Regions from separate parts of the Pseudomonas sp. NFX1 genome, predicted to be linked through region 1. Evidence: predicted binding sites of a transcription regulator. Region 1 holds the regulator's gene; each other region holds the start of a gene.
The links. Region 1 encodes FliA, which starts transcription of late flagellar genes. Its sites were predicted from a motif close to CTAAAGTTTNNNNNNNNNNNGCCGNTAA; they were not measured.

Region 1 (5,954 bases):
GTGTCCGGCGGCCTGATGATCGTCATGGGTCTGGTGCCGGGCATGCCGCACGTGGCCTTCCTCAGCCTCGGCCTGATGGCCTGCGGCGGCGCCTACCTGGTGTGGAAGAAACAGCAGCAGGTCAAGGCCAAGGCCCAGGCAGAGGTGCAGCGCCAGCAGGACCTGCTGCCCTCGCCGCAGCGTGCGCTGGAGACCAAGGAGCTGGGCTGGGACGACGTTACCCCGATCGACATGATCGGCCTGGAAGTGGGCTATCGGCTGATCCCGCTGGTCGACCGTAACCAAGGTGGCCAGTTGCTGGCGCGGATCAAGGGCGTGCGCAAGAAGCTGTCCCAGGACCTGGGCTTCCTCATGCCCACCGTGCACATTCGCGACAACCTCGACCTGCAGCCCAGTGCCTACCGCCTGACCTTGATGGGGGTGATTCTGGCCGAAGCGGAGATCTACCCGGACCGCGAGTTGGCGATCAACCCAGGCCAGGTATTTGGCACCCTCAACGGCATTGCCGCGCGCGACCCGGCGTTTGGCCTGGAGGCGGTGTGGATCGACGTTGGCCAGCGCTCCCAGGCGCAGTCGCTGGGCTACACCGTGGTGGACGCCAGTACCGTGGTGGCCACCCACCTCAACCAGATCCTGCAAAAGCACTGTCACGAGCTGATCGGCCACGAAGAGGTCCAGCAACTGCTGCAGGTGCTGGGCAAGGCTTCGCCTAAACTTGCAGAAGAGCTGGTGCCGGGTGTCATTTCCTTGTCGGGCTTGCTCAAGGTCTTGCAAGCGTTGTTGTCCGAGCAGGTGCCGGTGCGCGATATCCGCAGCATCGCCGAGGCTATCGCCAACAACGCCGGCAAGAGTCAAGATACCGCCGCGCTGGTCGCGGCGGTGCGCGTCGGATTGTGTCGCGCCATCGTGCAAAGCATTGTCGGCGTTGAGTCGGAGCTGCCGGTGATCACCCTGGAGCCAAGGTTGGAACAGATTTTGCTCAATAGTCTGCAAAGGGCCGGGCAGGGTCAGGAAGACGGTGTTCTTCTGGAGCCGAGCATGGCCGAAAAGCTGCAGCGTTCGCTGATTGACGCGGCCCAGCGCCAAGAGATGCAGGGCCAGCCGGCCATTCTTCTGGTCGCCGGCCCGATCCGCGCCATGCTGTCGCGCTTCGGTCGCCTGGCTGTACCGAATTTGCATGTTCTGGCGTATCAGGAAATACCTGACAACAAGCAAGTCACCATCGTTGCCACCGTGGGCCCTAACGGCTGAGGTAGTGGATAATGCAAGTTAAGCGATTTTTCGCCGCCGATATGCGTCAGGCCATGAAGCTGGTCCGGGATGAGCTTGGCTCCGATGCCGCCATCATCGGTAACCGCCGCATCGCCGGTGGTGTCGAATTGACGGCGGCGCTGGACTACAAGCTGTCCGCACTGGCCCCGCGCGTACCCAACGCCGAGCTTGAAGAAGAGCTGCGCAAGACCCACACGCGCATCGCCACGGCCCAGGCCGAACTGGACCAGCGCAGCGACAGCAGCGACAACAACCGCCAATTGTTCGCCGGGCAGTCGCTGACCGCCTCGGAACCGTTGATCGAGCCGCACGTGGATGCGCCGGCGCCTACCGCAGCGCCCACCCCGGCCCCGGTCGACCCACGGCTGTTCGATGCCATGCGCTCGGAGCTGTCGGGCCTGCGCGAGCTGCTGGAAGTGCAACTCGGCTCGCTGGCCTGGAGCCAGTTGCAAGGCAGCAAGCCCCAGCAGGCCAACCTCTGGCGCCGCCTGCAGCGCATCGGCCTGTCCGGCCCGATTGCCCGCGAGCTGCTCGAACTCACCACCGAGATCGAAGAGCCGCGCCAGGCCTGGCGCATGCTGCTGGCGCACCTGGCGCGGATGATCGAGATTCCCGAGGTCGAGCCGATCGAAGAGGGCGGTGTGATCGCCATGGTCGGCCCGGCCGGCATGGGCAAGACCACCACCCTGGCCAAGCTGGCTGCGCGTTACGTGCTCAAGTACGGCGCCCCGCAGCTGGCGCTGGTGAGCATGGACAGCTTCCGCATCGGTGCCCAGGAGCAGCTCAAGACCCTGGGGCGTATCCTCAACGTGCCGGTGACCTACGTCGACCCGGGCCAGTCGCTGGCCCAGGCGCTGGAGCCGCTGCTGCGCAAGCGCGTGGTGCTGATCGATACCGCCGGCCTGCAGGCCAGCGATCCGGCCCTGCGCATGCAGCTCGAAACCCTGGCGAGCCGGGGCATCGCCTCGAAGAACTACCTGGTGCTGGCAACCACCAGCCAGAAGCAGGTGCTGACCGCCGCCTACCACAGCTACAAGCGGTGTGGCCTGGCCGGTTGCATCCTGACCAAACTCGATGAAACGGCAAGCCTCGGCGATGTGCTGAGCCTTGCCATCAGTCATGAATTGCCGGTGGCCTACCTGACCGATGGGCCACGTATTCCTGACGATTTGCACTTGCCACGGGCGCACCAACTGGTAACGCGCGCGGTCAATGTGCAACAGCAGGATGAGCCCAGCGAAGAGGCCATGGCCGACATGTTCGCTGATCTCTACCACAACCCCCGGCGAGCGGGTTGATGATGAAGCGTGTGCAAAGTAGCTATGCCAAGGGGCACGCAGAATTGCCTCACGTGTGGCCTGAGTCCCAGCGAGACAAGGTAAAGAACAGACATGGGTAGCATGCATCCCGTACAGGTGATCGCCGTGACCGGTGGCAAAGGTGGCGTCGGCAAAACTAACGTTTCAGTGAACCTGTCTCTGGCGCTGGCCGAGCTTGGCCGCAGGGTCATGTTGCTGGACGCCGACCTGGGCCTGGCCAATGTCGACGTATTGCTTGGGCTTACCCCCAAACGCACCCTGGCCGATGTCATCGAAGGGCGCTGCGAGCTGCGCGATGTGATGCTGCAGGGGCCGGGCGGTGTGCGCATCGTACCGGCGGCCTCCGGCACCCAGAGCATGGTGCACCTGGCGCCGGCCCAGCACGCCGGCCTGATCCAGGCTTTCAGCGATGTCGGCGACAACCTCGACGTGCTGGTGATCGACACCGCTGCAGGTATTGGTGACTCGGTGGTCAGCTTCGTTCGCGCGGCCCAGGAAGTGCTGCTGGTGGTCTGCGACGAGCCCACCTCGATCACCGACGCCTATGCGCTGATCAAGCTGCTCAACCGCGATTACGGCATGAACCGCTTCCGCGTGCTGGCCAACATGGCCCAGAGCCCGCAGGAAGGGCGCAACCTGTTCGCCAAGTTGACCAAGGTCACCGACCGCTTCCTCGACGTAGCCTTGCAGTACGTCGGCGCCGTGCCGTACGACGAGTGCGTGCGCAAGGCGGTGCAGAAGCAGCGCGCGGTGTACGAAGCGTTCCCGCGCTCCAAGTGCGCGCTGGCCTTCAAGGCCATTGCGCAGAAGGTCGACAGCTGGCCGTTGCCGGCCAACCCGCGCGGGCACCTGGAGTTCTTCGTCGAGCGTCTGGTGCAGCCCACCAGCGCAGGACCGGTGCTATGAGTGCGAGCGGCTTCAAGATGTACAGCAGGGCGTCGAAAGACGCCCAGTACGAGCTGATCGAACGCTACGCCCCGCTGGTCAAGCGCATTGCCTATCACCTGCTGGCGCGGCTGCCGGCCAACGTCCAGGTCGAAGACCTGATCCAGGCCGGCATGATCGGCCTGCTGGAAGTGGCCAACAAGTACGACGCCAGCAAGGGCGCCAGCTTCGAAACCTACGCCGGTATCCGCATCCGCGGCGCGATGCTCGATGAGGTCCGCAAAGGCGATTGGGCGCCGCGTTCGGTACACCGCAACACACGCATGGTCAGTGACGCAATGCGCGCTGTTGAAGCAAGAACCGGTCGCGACGCTAAAGATCACGAGGTTGCGGCCGAACTCCAATTGAGTCTCGACGATTACTACGGGATTTTGAACGATACCTTGGGCAGCCGGCTGTTCAGCTTCGACGACCTGTTGCAGGACGGCGAGCACGAAGGGCTGCACGAGGACGGCGCCAGTGGCCAGGTCGAGCCGTCGCGCGACCTTGAAGACGAGCGCTTCCAGGCTGCCCTGACCGATGCCATCGCCAACCTGCCAGAGCGCGAGCGGCTGGTGCTGGCGCTGTACTACGACGAAGAGCTGAACCTCAAGGAAATCGGTGAGGTGCTGGGGGTCAGCGAGTCGCGCGTAAGCCAGCTGCACAGCCAGTGCGCCGCACGTTTGCGCAGCCGTCTGGGTGAATGGCGGGCGCGCTGAGTGCCAACCGTTCGCCGTTGAAGACGCTGCAGCCGTTTCACGTTGTGCCGAATTGAATGAATGCGTGCTCGGGGGCCGAGCGCGTTTGAGACTGCTTGGAGGTCTAATTGGACAAGAACATGAAAATCCTCATCGTTGACGACTTTTCGACGATGCGGCGGATCATCAAGAACCTGCTACGTGATCTGGGCTTCACCAACACCGACGAAGCCGATGACGGCACCACGGCGTTGCCGATGCTGGAAAACGGCCACTACGACTTCCTGGTGACCGACTGGAACATGCCGGGCATGTCCGGTATCGACCTGCTGCGTAAAGTCCGCGCCAGCGAGAAGCTGAAAACCATGCCGGTACTGATGGTGACCGCCGAAGCCAAGCGTGACCAGATCATCGAAGCGGCCCAGGCCGGCGTCAATGGTTACGTGGTCAAGCCGTTCACCGCTCAGGTGCTCAAAGAAAAGATCGAGAAGATCTTCGAACGCGTCAACGGCTGAGTCACGTCAGGGGGCGCGCCATGGATTCATCACAAACGTCTTTGGGGGAGTTCGAAACGACCCTGAAGAAACATGCCCAGGAATTGGTCGAGAGCCTGGAGCGTGGTCGCTTCGGCGAGGCGGTGCAGCTGATTCATCAGCTGAACCAGACCCGCGACCGTGGCCTGTACCAGGAAGTCGGCAAGCTGACCCGAGAGCTGCACAGCGCCATCGTCAGCTTCCAGATCGACCCGAACATGCCGCAGGCCGAGGAAGTCTCGCAGATCACCGACGCCACCGAGCGCCTGTCCTATGTGGTCAAGCTGACCGAGGGTGCGGCCAACCGCACCATGGACCTGGTCGAGGAAAGCACGCCGGTGCTCAACGACCTGGCAGGTGAGGCCAAGGCCCTGAGCGTCGACTGGCAGCGCTTCATGCGCCGCGAAGTCGCTGCGCCAGAATTCCGTGACCTGGTCAAACGTGTCGACAGTTTCCTGACGCACAGCGCCGCAGGCAACCGCAAGGTTTCCGGCCATCTCAACGACATTCTGCTGGCTCAGGACTACCAAGACCTGACCGGCCAGGTGATCAAGCGGGTCACCGCGTTGGTCACCGAGGTGGAAAGCAACCTGCTCAAGCTCGTGCTGATGGCCAGTCAGGTCGACCGTTTTGCCGGTATCGAACATGACCACCAGCAGCTTCGCGCTGAAAAAGATCAAGAAAAACATCCGACTCGGGGTGAAGGTCCGCAGATTCATGCCGATAAGCGTGAAGACGTCGTGTCCGGTCAGGACGATGTCGATGATCTGCTGTCCAGTCTGGGTTTTTAAGGAGCACGTTTAATGAGCTTCGGCGCCGATGAAGAAATCCTTCAGGATTTCCTGGTAGAAGCCGGCGAAATTCTTGAGCAACTGTCCGAGCAATTGGTCGAGCTGGAAAGCCGACCGGATGATGCCGACCTGCTCAATGCCATTTTTCGCGGTTTCCACACTGTAAAAGGGGGCGCCGGCTTCCTCCAGCTCAACGAGCTGGTGGAGTGCTGCCATATCGCCGAGAACGTGTTCGACATCCTGCGCAAAGGTGAGCGCCGGGTCGACGCCGAGTTGATGGACGTGGTGCTCGAAGCGCTGGACACGGTCAACAACATGTTTGGCCAGGTCCGCGAGCGCAGCGAAGTCATCCCGGCCACCCCGGAGCTGCTGGCCGCGTTGTCGCGCCTGGCCGAGCCTGCCGCTGCTGACGAAGTC
Region 2 (5,954 bases), 1.1 Mb from region 1:
CAGGTGAAGACCGTCCCGGTCTCACTGCGGCCATCACTGGCGTCCTGCTGCAGGGCGGTGTGAGCATTCTCGACATCGGCCTGGCGGTCATGCACGGCACGTTGTCGTTCGGCATTCTGGTCGATATCCCGGACAACGAAGTGGCCACTCGCCTGCTGCAAAGCGTGCAGGCCAAGGCCCACGAACTGAATCTGCAGGCCCGTTACACGCCGATATCCGAGGCGGATTACCAGCATTGGGCCGATGGCCACGGTGAGGCGCGTCATATCGTCACCCTGCTCAGCCGCAAGATCACCCCTGAGCAGTTGCAGCGCGTCAGTGCGGTCATCAGCCAGTACGGCCTGACCATCGAGCGCATCGAACGCCTGTCCGCCCGCGTGGGGCTGGATGCCGAGACCGAGAAGGGCAAGGCAGCCATCGAGATCTCTGTGCGCGGCGTGCCGAGCGATGCCCAGGCATTGCGTGCAGATTTCTTCGCCCTGGCAGAAGCCTTGAGTGTCGATATCGCTTTCCAGAAGGACGACCTGTTCCGCCGCAACCGCCGCCTGGCGGTATTTGACATGGACTCGACCCTGATCGAGGCCGAAGTCATCGACGAGTTGGCCAAGGCCGCTGGCGTTGGCGAGCAGGTGGCAGCGATCACCGAGCGGGCGATGCGGGGCGAGCTGGACTTCCGCGCCAGCTTCAAGGAACGCATGGCGTTGCTCAAAGGCCTGGATGTAGGGGTGCTGGATGAGATCGGTGCGTCGCTACGCCTGACCGAAGGTGCCGAGAACCTGTTCGCCGAGCTCAAGCGCCTGGGTTACAAGACTGCGATCCTGTCCGGTGGCTTCACGTACTTCGCCAAGCAGGTGCAGGCGCGCCTGGGTATCGACTATGTGTTCGCCAATGAGCTGGAAGTGGTCGACGGCAAGGTGACCGGCGTTGCCGTGGAGCCGATTGTCGATGCTCAGCGCAAGGCCGAACTGCTGCAGCAACTGGCCCGCGAAGAGGGCTTGCAGCTGGACCAGACCATCGCCGTGGGGGATGGCGCCAACGACCTGCCAATGTTGTCGCTGGCCGGCCTGGGCGTGGCCTTCCGCGCCAAACCGCTGGTGCGTCAATCGGCCAAGCAGGCGATTTCCACCTTGGGGCTGGATGGGGTGCTGTATCTGCTGGGCCTGCGCGACCGCGACGCGCGCGGTTGATCTGAACGACCGGGGCTGCACAGCAGCCCCAGCTTCTACAAGGCGATCAAGCCTGCGCAGGCGCTGCCAACTGCTGGCCCATGCGCACTGCCGACCCGGCACCCAGGCTTTCAGCCCACTTCACCTGCTCTGGCCCGAACAGCACGATGGCGGTCGAGCCCAGTTTGAAGCGGCCCAGCTCGGCACCTTTTTCCAGGTGGATCGGCGCACGGCTGGCTTCGTCGTAACGGAAGGTCTTCAACTCACGCTTGGGCGGCGTTACCAGGCCGGCCCAGACCGTCTCGATCGAAGCAACAATCATCGCACCTACCAGCACCACGGCCATCGGGCCGCGTTCGGTGTCGAACAGGCAGACGACGCGCTCGTTACGGGCAAACAGCTCGGGCACGTTTTCGGCCGTGGTTTGGTTCACCGAAAACAGGCGACCCGGTACATACACCATCTCGCGCAGGGTGCCGGCCAGCGGCATGTGCACGCGGTGGTAATCCTTCGGCGACAGGTAAATGGTGGCGAATTCGCCGCCCATGAACGGCGCGGCCAGGGCCGGGTCGCCACCCAGCAGCTCCAGGGCGCTGTAGCCGTGGCCCTTGGCCTGGAAGATGCGGCCGTGCTCGATCGGGCCTAGCTGGCTGACAGCACCGTCGGCCGGGCACAGGATGGCACCGGGGGTTTCGTCCAGCGGGCGGGCGCCGGGCTTCAAGGCGCGGGTGAAGAACGCGTTGAAGTGCTCGTAAGCGCTCAAGTCCTCGACCAGGGCCTCGGACATGTTCACCTGGTAGCGCTTGGCAAACCAGGCGGTGAAGGCGTTTTTGAACCAGCGTGCACGGCACTCGGCAATGCAGCCGGCCAGCCGCGACAGCAGGTGGTGCGGCAGCAGGTACTGGCTGATGATGAACAAACGGGATTTCATGCAGGTTCCTTAAACTTCAACAGGCGTGTCCGGGTGGTTGCCCCATTCGCTCCATGAGCCAGCGTAGGCCTTGACGCGTGGGTAACCGAGGGCTTTGGCCACCAGGTAGGTGAAACCGGAGCGGCGGTGGCTCTGACAATGGGTGATCACTTCCTTGTCGGGCGTGATGCCCAGCTTTTGCAGGACTTCGGCGATGTCGTGGCGGATGCGCAAGTGGTCGTTGAGGTCCATGCCGGCCGTCCACTCGAAATTGACCGCGCCGGGGATGTGGCCGCCTTTGGCCGCCAGCACCTTCTCGCCGCTGTACTCCAGCGGGCCGCGGGCGTCCCAGATGACCAGGTCATCGGCGCCCAGGCGGCTTTGCAGGTACTCGCGGGTGGCCGTTGGCTCACTGTGCACCTGCAGGCGCACGGTGGCATTGCCGCTTGCCGGCACGTCGGTGCAGAGCGTGTCCGCCGGCCAGGCCTGAATGCCGCCATTGAGGTAGTGGTAGGCCTTGTGGCCGATCACGTCGAGCATCCAGATGAAGCGCCCGGCCCAGCCCCCGCCTTCATCGTCGTAGACCACGTAGACGGCATCGTCGCGATGACCGAGCTCGCTGAACAGTTTTTCCAGGTCGGCCAGTGCCGGCAGCAGGCCCGGCGCTGGTGGCAGGCCCAGCTGGGTGCGCTTGCCTTCGACGAAGCGGGCGCCGGGGATGTGCCCGCTGACATAACGGTTTGCGCTGCTCAGGTCCACCAGGATCAAGTGCGGTGAACCCAGGCGCGGCAAGAGATCCGCGGCTTCGATCACCAGGGGCAGGCCGGAAAAGTCAGTCATCCACGGTCTCCAGTGTGGAAAGAGGGGCGATTGTAGCGCAAGGCTCAGCCCTTGCGGTTGGCAAACACGGACAGCGCGCGCTCGATGCATTGCGCGGTTTTACCAAAGGCTTGCACGCTGATATCGGCCAGGGGGTTGCCGCCTTGGTCGGCCACCGCCAGCATCAGGACCTGGTCGTTGACTGCCAGCGAGCGCAGCAGCAGGTGCTCGCTGCGGAAGAGGGCGCGCAGCGGTGCAGGCAGCAGGGCCGAGAACTGGCCGTGGTTTTCCGGGGTCAGGCGCAGTTGCCCGGCCTTGCTCATCAGTTTTTGCAGCAGCTTGCTTTGCGGCACTTGCAAGGCCATGGCCGCGGCTTCCTTGGGCAGGCCGGCGGTCTGCTGCACGCGCAGGTAGTCGCTCGCCTTGTCCAGGGTCAGCAGCATGATGCGCTGCATGCCGCAGGCCAGCAGGGCCTCGCGGGCCTGGGTGGCCAGGTGCACGGTATTGGTGAACGGGCTTGGCTGCGCCAGCAGGTCCTGGCACAGCGTGCGCCAGCGGTTCAGTTCTTCACTGCTGGGCGGCGGTGGCGCCAGCATGCCTGGGTGGGGGCGGCGTTGCTGCCAGGGCCAGATCAGCGCTTCGGCCGGGTGGAACAGCGCCTGGTGGGCATGGCGCCGGGCGCTGGCCGCCGCTTGTTGGTGAACCTGCTGCTGCACGTCATCCAGCGACGTCTGCAGGTACAGCGCGGTCAGCAACTGCCAGCGCAGCAGGTGCGGGTTGTCCCAGCCCACCTGCGCCGCCAGGGCCAGGCCGTTGGCCAGCAGCACGGTATTGGCCGGCTGGTTGAACCAGCGGCGCAGGCCGGGCTCCTCATCCAGGCGGTGTTGCTGGCTCAGCACGTCCTGATCGCGGGCAATGTTGAACACCTGCGCCAGTTGCTCGCGTTCATCCAGCAACATGCGGTAGCCCTGGGTCACCCATTGCGGCAGGCGCCAGTACTCGGCCATGGTCTGGCACAGCGCCATGATGCGCACACCGAACAGTTCCTGCTCCACCTCGGCGGCTTTCTCACCCTTGTGGATAACCCGCAGCTCCCAGGTGTCGAGCAGCTTCGGGTAGGCCAGGGCCAGCGGCCAGAGCGGGGCGAGGAACAGCAGGCTGCCCCAGTGGATTTCTTGCCACAAGCGCGCCAGGCGGCTGGCGAACAGGCCACTGGCTTGCTGCGAGGCGTGCTGGCTGATCAGCTGGAACTGGCCCAGTACCGGCGGGACCTCGTCGGCTGGCAGCGAGGGCAGGCGCTTGAGCAACTGCTCGATACGCGTCAGGCCCAGCCGGTTCAGGGCAATTTCCAGGCTCTCGGCGGGCTCGGCCTGGCTGGCGTTGGCCGGGTGATTGGCTTCACGCATGACCGAAAGCACCAGTGCCGGGCTATCCTGCATCAGTTCGGCGATATCGCGCAGGGAGCGGCGGCTGTCGTTTATCGCAGCCAATACCCGGTCGTAACTCTGTTTCGGCACAGGTATACGAACACTCTCCAGCAGCTTTACCCAGGCCTCTAACGTACGTGGCGGCTGAGCGGGCACCTTGGTTTCAATTGGCATTTTGACATCAGTCCGAACTGGCTTTTCGCTTTGAGTGGCTATAGTCTGGCGCAGTTCTGCCGATAAGTAGAAGAAGAGTTTTAAAGCTCCCGTCTCTCACCCTGACCACGACAGCAAGTGCTTTGAACCTATGGCTAAAATTATCGGCATCATCGTCGTATTCGCGAGCGTGCTCGGCGGATACGTGCTCTCCCACGGCAAGATCGCGGCGCTGATCCAGCCGTTCGAAGTACTGATCATCGGCGGTGCGGCCTTCGGTGCATTCTTGCAGGCCAACCCTGGCCACATGACCATGCACGTCATCAAGAAGTCGATGAAGATGTTCGGCTCGCGCTTCACCCACGCCTATTACCTGGAGGTGCTGGGCCTGGTGTACGAGATCCTCAACAAAAGCCGTCGTGAAGGCATGATGGCCATCGAGAGTGATATCGAGGACGCTGCGGCCAGCCCGATCTTCGCCAAGTACCCCACCGTACTGGCGGATGAGCGCATGACCGCGTTCGTCTGCGACTACCTGCGCATCATGTCCACCGGCAACATGGCCCCGCACGAGCTCGAAGGCTTGTTCGACATGGAGCTGCTGAGCATGAAGGAAGAGCTCGAACACCCCTCCCATGCGGTGAACGGCATTGCCGACGGCATGCCGGGCTTCGGTATCGTTGCGGCGGTACTCGGCATCGTGGTGACCATGGCCTCGCTCGGCGAAGGCGACCAGGCGGCCATCGGCATGCACGTGGGTGCGGCACTGGTCGGTACTTTCTTCGGTATCCTGGCGGCCTATGGCTTCTTCGGCCCGTTGGCCAAGTGCCTGGAGCACGATGCCAAGGAAGAGATCAACCTGTACGAGTCGATCAAGGCCTCGCTGGTCGCGTCGGCCTCGGGCATGCCACCGTCCCTGGCTGTCGAGTTCGGTCGCAAGGTGCTTTACCCCAAGCATCGCCCAAGTTTTGCCGAGCTGGAACAAGCGGTTCGCGGTCGCTGAGTCATGGAGAACAATCAGCCGATAATCATCAAGCGCGTCAAGCGCTTCGGCGGCGGCCACCATGGCGGCGCCTGGAAAATCGCCTTTGCCGACTTCGCCACGGCGATGATGGCGTTTTTCCTGGTGCTCTGGCTGTTGTCCACAGCCACGCCTGAGCAGAAGATCGCCATTGCCGGCTATTTCAAGGACCCGATCGGCTTTTCCGAGAGTGGCACGCCCTACGTCATCGACCTCGGCGGTTCGCCCGAGATGGCACCGGAAAAAACCATCAACCCTGAAGTGAAGTCCGAGCCGACGCCTGAATCCAGCGTGCAACTGAGCAAGGACCAGGTCGAGACCATGGCCGAGCAGGTCGAACGCGAGCGCCTCGAGCTGTTGCTGCAGGAACTGCAGAACAAGGTCGAGGAAAACCCGCAGCTGCAGAAGTTCAAGGACCAGATTCTGTTCGAGATCACTCAGGACGGCTTGCGTATCCA
Region 3 (5,954 bases), 2.1 Mb from region 1:
GTTATTGCCAAGCTGGTGAACAGGTTTCCTGAGTTTCGAATGGCAATGAAAAACGGTGAGCTGGTTTTATGGGATGTGGTTCATCCGAGTTACACCATTTTCCATCAAAGTACAGAGACCTTTTCGTCGCTATGGACCTGCTATGCAGACGATCTGGGTGCCTTTCTGCAAGGGTTTTCAAGTGATCGAGAAAAGTATGGGCGCGATCATTCCTATTTTCCTAGGCACGAATACGCTGAGAACGTTTTTTACGTCTCAGCGAACCCATGGGTAAGCTTTACCAGCTTTAATTTCAACGTGGCAGATGCAAGTAATTTTTTTGCGCCAATGTTTACGATTGGTAAGTATTACTCGCAAGGTGAGAGCATTTTCATGCCATTAGCAGTTCAAGTGCATCATGCTGTTTGTGACGGCTTTCATGTGGGTAGAATAATCAATGAGATCCAGAAGTCGTGCAACGCGTTAAGTGGGAACTGATAAAGGAAATTGATTACGTATGCCAAACAAGCCCACGCCCACGCTGGGCTTTCTGAATATGTGCCATTTCCACAGCGGCACCTTTGCGGGCGCTCCATCCACGCTGGATGCTTGGCCAGGCGGACAGATCCGCTGCCGTTAGCCTTCAGGCAGGGTGGTACCGCATACGAATTCCTTCGAGCCAAGGCGGTGTGACCCGTACTCAACGACGTAGCCATCACCAAGGCGCTCCGCCTCCGCCTTGGCTGTCTTCTGGTCTGCATAGACGTCGACAAAATGCCATGGATGCCTATCCCGAAGGACGCCCCACCCAAGCACCCAGCCTTCTTTGGCGGGGTCTGGAGGCAGGTTTTTCGCTAAGCTGCGGATGCCCATATAGCGGTCCTCTGAAGCGATAGCTATTAAAGCGCCGGATTCACGATTTTCTACAGCATTGAGGATCTTAGTTCCATATACGCATAGTGTGCTCGCGGTTCTACGCGCATCCCGGTATCGTCTATTGAGACGATCAACTCAAATCCAGACGTCGTTCAAAGCCGTCCGCTCACCGCCTTCATGGCCGGTATTCACCACGCCGCGTGGCTCGATCATCATCAGTTTCGCTTCCCCCTGCGCCGCTGTCCTGTGTTCCACCCCACGTGGCACGACATACAATTCGCCGGGGTTCACATAAACGCAGCCCTCTGGCAGATCGATGCGCAAGGTGCCTTCAAGCACAAGAAACGCTTCATCGGTCTCCGGGTGCGAATGCCAGATGAATTCACCTTCGATTCGCACGACCTTGAACTGGTAGTCGTTCATTTCCGCGACCACCCTGGGGCTCCACTGCTGTTCAATCAGTGAAGCCTTCTGGGTCAGGTTCACAGGGCATGATGCGCGTTGCGCGTTGGCGTCGGACATGACGGATCCTCTGTAGTTGAGGTGATCAGCCTACCCAACCCAACGCACGCCGCTCTTGTACGATCCTGCAAGTCAGCGGGCAGGCCGCAAGCGTTCCAGCCAGCGCAATGGCGACACGCCATAGCTGCGGGTGAAGTGCCGTGTCATGTGGCTCTGATCGTGAAAGCCCGCAGCCAGTGCTGCATCGACCAGCGTGAAGCCATCCAGCATCAGCCGCCGAGCAGTGTCCAGGCGCCGCAGCGTGACAAAGCGGTAGGGGCTGGTGCCATAAAGGGCGCGGAAGTCGCGTGACAAGCTCCATTGCTCGCGGCCGCTGGCCTGTTCGAGCATCTCCAGGGTGATGCCCTGTTGAAGGTGTTCCATGATGAACGCCCGGGCGCGCTCGGCCGAGCGGTAGTCCAGGCGTTTGCGGCCGCGTGGCTTGCTGCCGACCGCACGCAGCGCCATGGCCAGGTCATAGACGGCGTCCTGCTCCTCCAGCGTTTCCAGTGGGTGATCCAGTGCCTGCACGAAGGCTTCACTGGCGCGGTACAGGCGCGGGTCGCGGGTCAGCCCGCCGGCAATGAAGGGCAATGGCTCACCGCTGAGCACGTTTTGAATCAGCGCCGGGTCGATGTAGGCCATCCGGTAGCGAAAGCCCGCATCCGTACCGGCCATACCATCATGGACTTCGTCAGGGTGGAGGACGAGCGTATTACCTGGTACGCCGTGGCACAGCGCCCCCTTGTAGTGAAAGCTCTGCACGCCGGCGAGGGTGCGGCCGATCGAGTAGGTGTCGTGACGATGCGGGTCGTAGCCATGGCTGCCGAACCATGCTTCGATCCGTTCTACGCTGCCAGGTTGAGCGCTACGTATGACCCAGTCCGAGGTGGCAGCGGGGCTTGCTTTTCGTACCATGAAGGGTCTTTCCTGCGAGTTACCTCGCGTGATGGTCACATGAAAACGGTCGCCTTTCTGTAAGGCCGCTCTCAGCCAGAGGCCCTGAACCTCTAAAGCAGATCGGCGTTCCCATGTGCTGTCTGAAACGAGGTGTCGCAGACAGCGCATGGAACACGCCAACGAGACCATGGCGGCGTAGCTTTATGCAAGCTTGTCGAAGCACGTGACATTTCGGAGGCTTTCTTTCAGCCAGCCGAACATGCGCTTGGGTCAACATCCCACCGATCCAGCCTGGCCGCCCACGTAAGATCGCTTCATTCTCTCCGCGCCCCTTCAGGGTGCGAAGTGGCCTGGAATACATCCCTCATGCACCAGTAGTGAGCGTCTAGTGGTAGCCACTACCCGGTATTAAGCTTGGATTACAGTTGGCCTGGAAGTTGCTGGCATTTTGATATCTGTGTCGCTTATGGTGAACTTAATGTCGCTTTCAAGTAGTTCCATGCAGTTGTCATCGAGCGAGCGGGGCTGGCTGCCCTGGTTCGGCAAAGCCGGCAAGTTCAGCATGAGGTGGGCGTGCCGCCTCAATCGTTCGAACTATGTAGAAATCGAGCAGACGTTCGAAGCCATTGCCCAGACGCGGGTGCAGTTGCTGCACAACTGGGCGCGCGAACAATGGGATCACCTGGCAGAGTTGGCGGAATGCCTGGCAGTAGACTTCGCTCATATTCAGCCCTCGGCATTACTCGACAAGCTGGCACAGGCCGAAGATTTTTCGGAACTGAGTGTGATTGACTGCACGGGCAACGTCAGGGTATCCACCTGGCCAAAGCGTGGCAGTACGCAGAGCGAGCAGCTCGCGGCGTTGGCCCATGGCCTGAAATCGCCATTTCTTCACGGGCCCTACAGCGACCCGATGACCTTGCAGATCGGCCCATCCTCGTCGCGTTTTCACGATGAGGTGACGCTGATGTTCTACCAGCCGATCAGGCACGCGGGCAACGTCCTGGGCTGCCTGTGTGGCCGGGTCCCCAATGATGTGCTGGGCGACCTGATCCAGCGCGAGGCCGGGCATATTTATGCCGAGTCGGGCGACAACTATCTGTTTATGGTGCAATCGCGTTTCGACCCGACCGTGCAACCAGGCACCGCCTTGTCCCGTTCGCGCTTTGAGGACGGGACGTTTACTCATGGCGAAAACCTCAAGAGTGGCGTGCGTACGCCCTGGAGCACTGTGCAGGTGCAGCGCCATACCGAGCTGGAGCTGCGCTTCACCGACCCCGCGACGCGTGAGCTGCACCCCGGCGTGCGGGAAACCATCCGGCGTGGCGCCAACCTGTTCGTGACTTACCCTGGTTATTCGGACTACCGCCATGTGCCGGTGGTCGGCAAGGGCGTGACCTTCCAGTTGCCAGGGTCGCTCGACCGTTGGGGCATGATGTGCGAGGCCGACTTGGAGGAGGTCTATCGCCGCCGTTCGCTGAGCTACCGGCTGATGAAACCCTACGTGGCGACCATGGTTGGGCTGTTCGGCTGTAATTACCTGGTGCAGCATTACGCCGGATTGCCACAGGGGGTGAACGACGCCATCCAGGCCCTCAGCATGGTCGGTGCTACGCTGCTGTTCGGCGTGCTCGGGCCAAGGCGCCTGGCGGCCAGGTTGAACGGCATGAGCGGTGTGCTGCGTACCATCGCCGAGGGTGAGGGCAACCTGCGCCAGCGCCTGGACACTGGCGCCCTGGCCAATGACGAGAGTGGCGACATGGCGCGCTGGATCAACAGTTTCATCGACCGCCTGGACGCCGTGGTGGGGCAGGTGGTCAAGGCCAGCCGCACGGTTGGCAGCACCAACCAGATGATGCTCGGGCGCAGCCAGGAAGCGAGCGTGAGCTCTGTCGAGGTGGCCGATGCGGTGCACCAGATGATGATCATCATGGAGGAACAGCTCGGTGAGCTGCAGCAGGCTTCGGTCAGCGCCGAACACATGAAGCAGGCCATGGACGAGGTGGTCAGCCGCGCCCGCGAGCAGTACCTGGCAGTGCAGGCGGGCACCCAATCGATTCGCGATGTGGTGGCCCGCTCGGCCTCCAGTGTGCAACTGCTCGACAGCCGCATGGCGCAGATTGGCAATATCACCGGGCTGATCAGCGACATTACCAACCAGACCAACCTACTGGCGTTAAATGCCGCCATTGAGGCGGCACGGGCGGGCGAGCATGGCCGTGGGTTCGCGGTGGTGGCAGATGAAGTGCGCAGTCTGGCGGCCCGCACCGCGCGGGCGGCCGACGATATCCGGCACATGGTCGAAGGCCTGCAGAACGAAACGCAGCAGGCGGTGAGTTTTATGGAGGAGGGGGTGCAGAATGTCGATGATAGTTTGCGCCTGGCCGAGGATGCGTCGTCGGAGAACGTGCAACTTCATCAGGCGGTGGAGGGCATGTTCGCCATCATTCAGCAGCTCAATCGCCGCAGCATCGAGTACGGCAAGACCATCGAACAGGTTAACCACTCCTCCAGCGAGATGCGCCAGACCGCAGTGGTGCTGCAAAACAGCGCGCAGAAGGTAAAGGTGGATGCCGGCAAGCTGCAGAAGCTGGTGGGGCAATTCGAGGTCAGCGGTGATGGCGAACGGGTCGCTGCTGCTTGAGCGCTGATGGCGCCTCACACAAGTAACCCAGAATTCGCGTAAAAGCGCGAATTCCGGGTTGTGCGCTGCCAATTAGAAGTAGGTAGTTACCCCAGCAAAGTACGCCCGGCCAGGCACGTAATAGCTGGTCGAGTCATCACGCGGGTCTTCATCCAGCAGGTTCTGCACGCCGACATTCAGGGTAAGCCAGTGGGTGGCTGCCCAGTTGGCGGTCAGATCGTACGTGGTGTACGGCTTGACGAAGTCGGTACCCAGGCCGCGTTGCTTGCCCACGTGCTGAGCTGACAATTCGGTACCGAACCGTTCGGTGATCTGCCAGTCGATGGCGCTGTACAACGACAGCTTCGGCGAGCTGATCAGGTCTTTACCGGTCGACAGGTTGCGGCTTTCGAGCATGTAGGTGGCGTTGGTGCGCCAGCTGGCGCTTTCCCACAACGGCACTTTGGTGCTGCCTTCCCAGCCACGGGTGCGGGCTTTGTCAGCATTTTCCAGCATGGTCCACCAGCGGCCCTGGAAGTACCCCAGCGGCGCATACTCGATTTTGTCTTTGAAGTCGGTGTGGAAGTAAGTGAGGCTGGCTTCCCAACCGTCGTGGTCGAAGGAGACGCCAATCTCTTTGTTGGTGCTGATTTCCGGACGCAGGTTCGGGTTGCCTGCCATCCAGCAACTGCCGGTCACATAACCCAGCGGGCGCAATGATGTACAACCGCGGCCGCCAGAGTTGGTCGCCGCGCCAGCACTGCCTTCTTTCAGGCTGGGGGCACGGAAGCCGCGTGACACGCCACCGCGTACGGTCCAGTCAGGGTGAGGGTGATACACCACGTAAGCACGTGGGCTGTTGTGGTTGCCGTACTCGTCGCTGTGGTCGAAGCGGTTGCCCAACGTCAGCGATAGGTTGTCGAGCAGAAACAGCTCGTCCTCGATGAACAGCGCAGAATAGTCGCCCTCAAGCTCCGCGCCGCCCACCACTGCCCCTTGGTAATCAACCGGTACGGTGCCCAGGGTGTCGGTGTTGGTCAGTTGCTCACGTTTCCACTGGCCGCCTACGGTGAGG

Region 2: the regulator FliA is predicted to act here: its motif matches at 4,535-4,562, upstream of motA (flagellar motor stator protein MotA).
Region 3: the regulator FliA is predicted to act here: its motif matches at 2,676-2,703, upstream of DJ563_RS10550 (methyl-accepting chemotaxis protein).

What each region holds. Positions count from the first base shown of each region.
Region 1 is NZ_CP169366.1:373,307-379,260, forward strand. Features, by position in the region: gene flhA (flagellar biosynthesis protein FlhA) at 1-1,251, shown strand, start outside; gene flhF (flagellar biosynthesis protein FlhF) at 1,263-2,570, shown strand; gene fleN (flagellar synthesis regulator FleN) at 2,664-3,497, shown strand; gene fliA (RNA polymerase sigma factor FliA) at 3,494-4,234, shown strand; gene DJ563_RS01670 (chemotaxis response regulator CheY) at 4,354-4,728, shown strand; gene DJ563_RS01675 (protein phosphatase CheZ) at 4,749-5,537, shown strand; gene DJ563_RS01680 (chemotaxis protein CheA) at 5,550-5,954, shown strand, end outside.
Region 2 is NZ_CP169366.1:5,222,125-5,228,078, forward strand. Features, by position in the region: gene serB (phosphoserine phosphatase SerB) at 1-1,187, shown strand, start outside; gene asd (archaetidylserine decarboxylase) at 1,234-2,097, opposite strand; gene DJ563_RS23445 (rhodanese-like domain-containing protein) at 2,107-2,916, opposite strand; gene DJ563_RS23450 (HDOD domain-containing protein) at 2,961-4,496, opposite strand; gene motA (flagellar motor stator protein MotA) at 4,627-5,478, shown strand; gene motB (flagellar motor protein MotB) at 5,482-5,954, shown strand, end outside.
Region 3 is NZ_CP169366.1:2,435,055-2,441,008, reverse strand. Features, by position in the region: gene catA (type A chloramphenicol O-acetyltransferase) at 1-477, shown strand, start outside; gene DJ563_RS10565 (hypothetical protein) at 616-852, opposite strand; gene DJ563_RS10560 (cupin domain-containing protein) at 991-1,377, opposite strand; gene DJ563_RS10555 (AraC family transcriptional regulator) at 1,450-2,274, opposite strand; gene DJ563_RS10550 (methyl-accepting chemotaxis protein) at 2,723-4,900, shown strand; gene DJ563_RS10545 (TonB-dependent receptor domain-containing protein) at 4,973-5,954, opposite strand, start outside.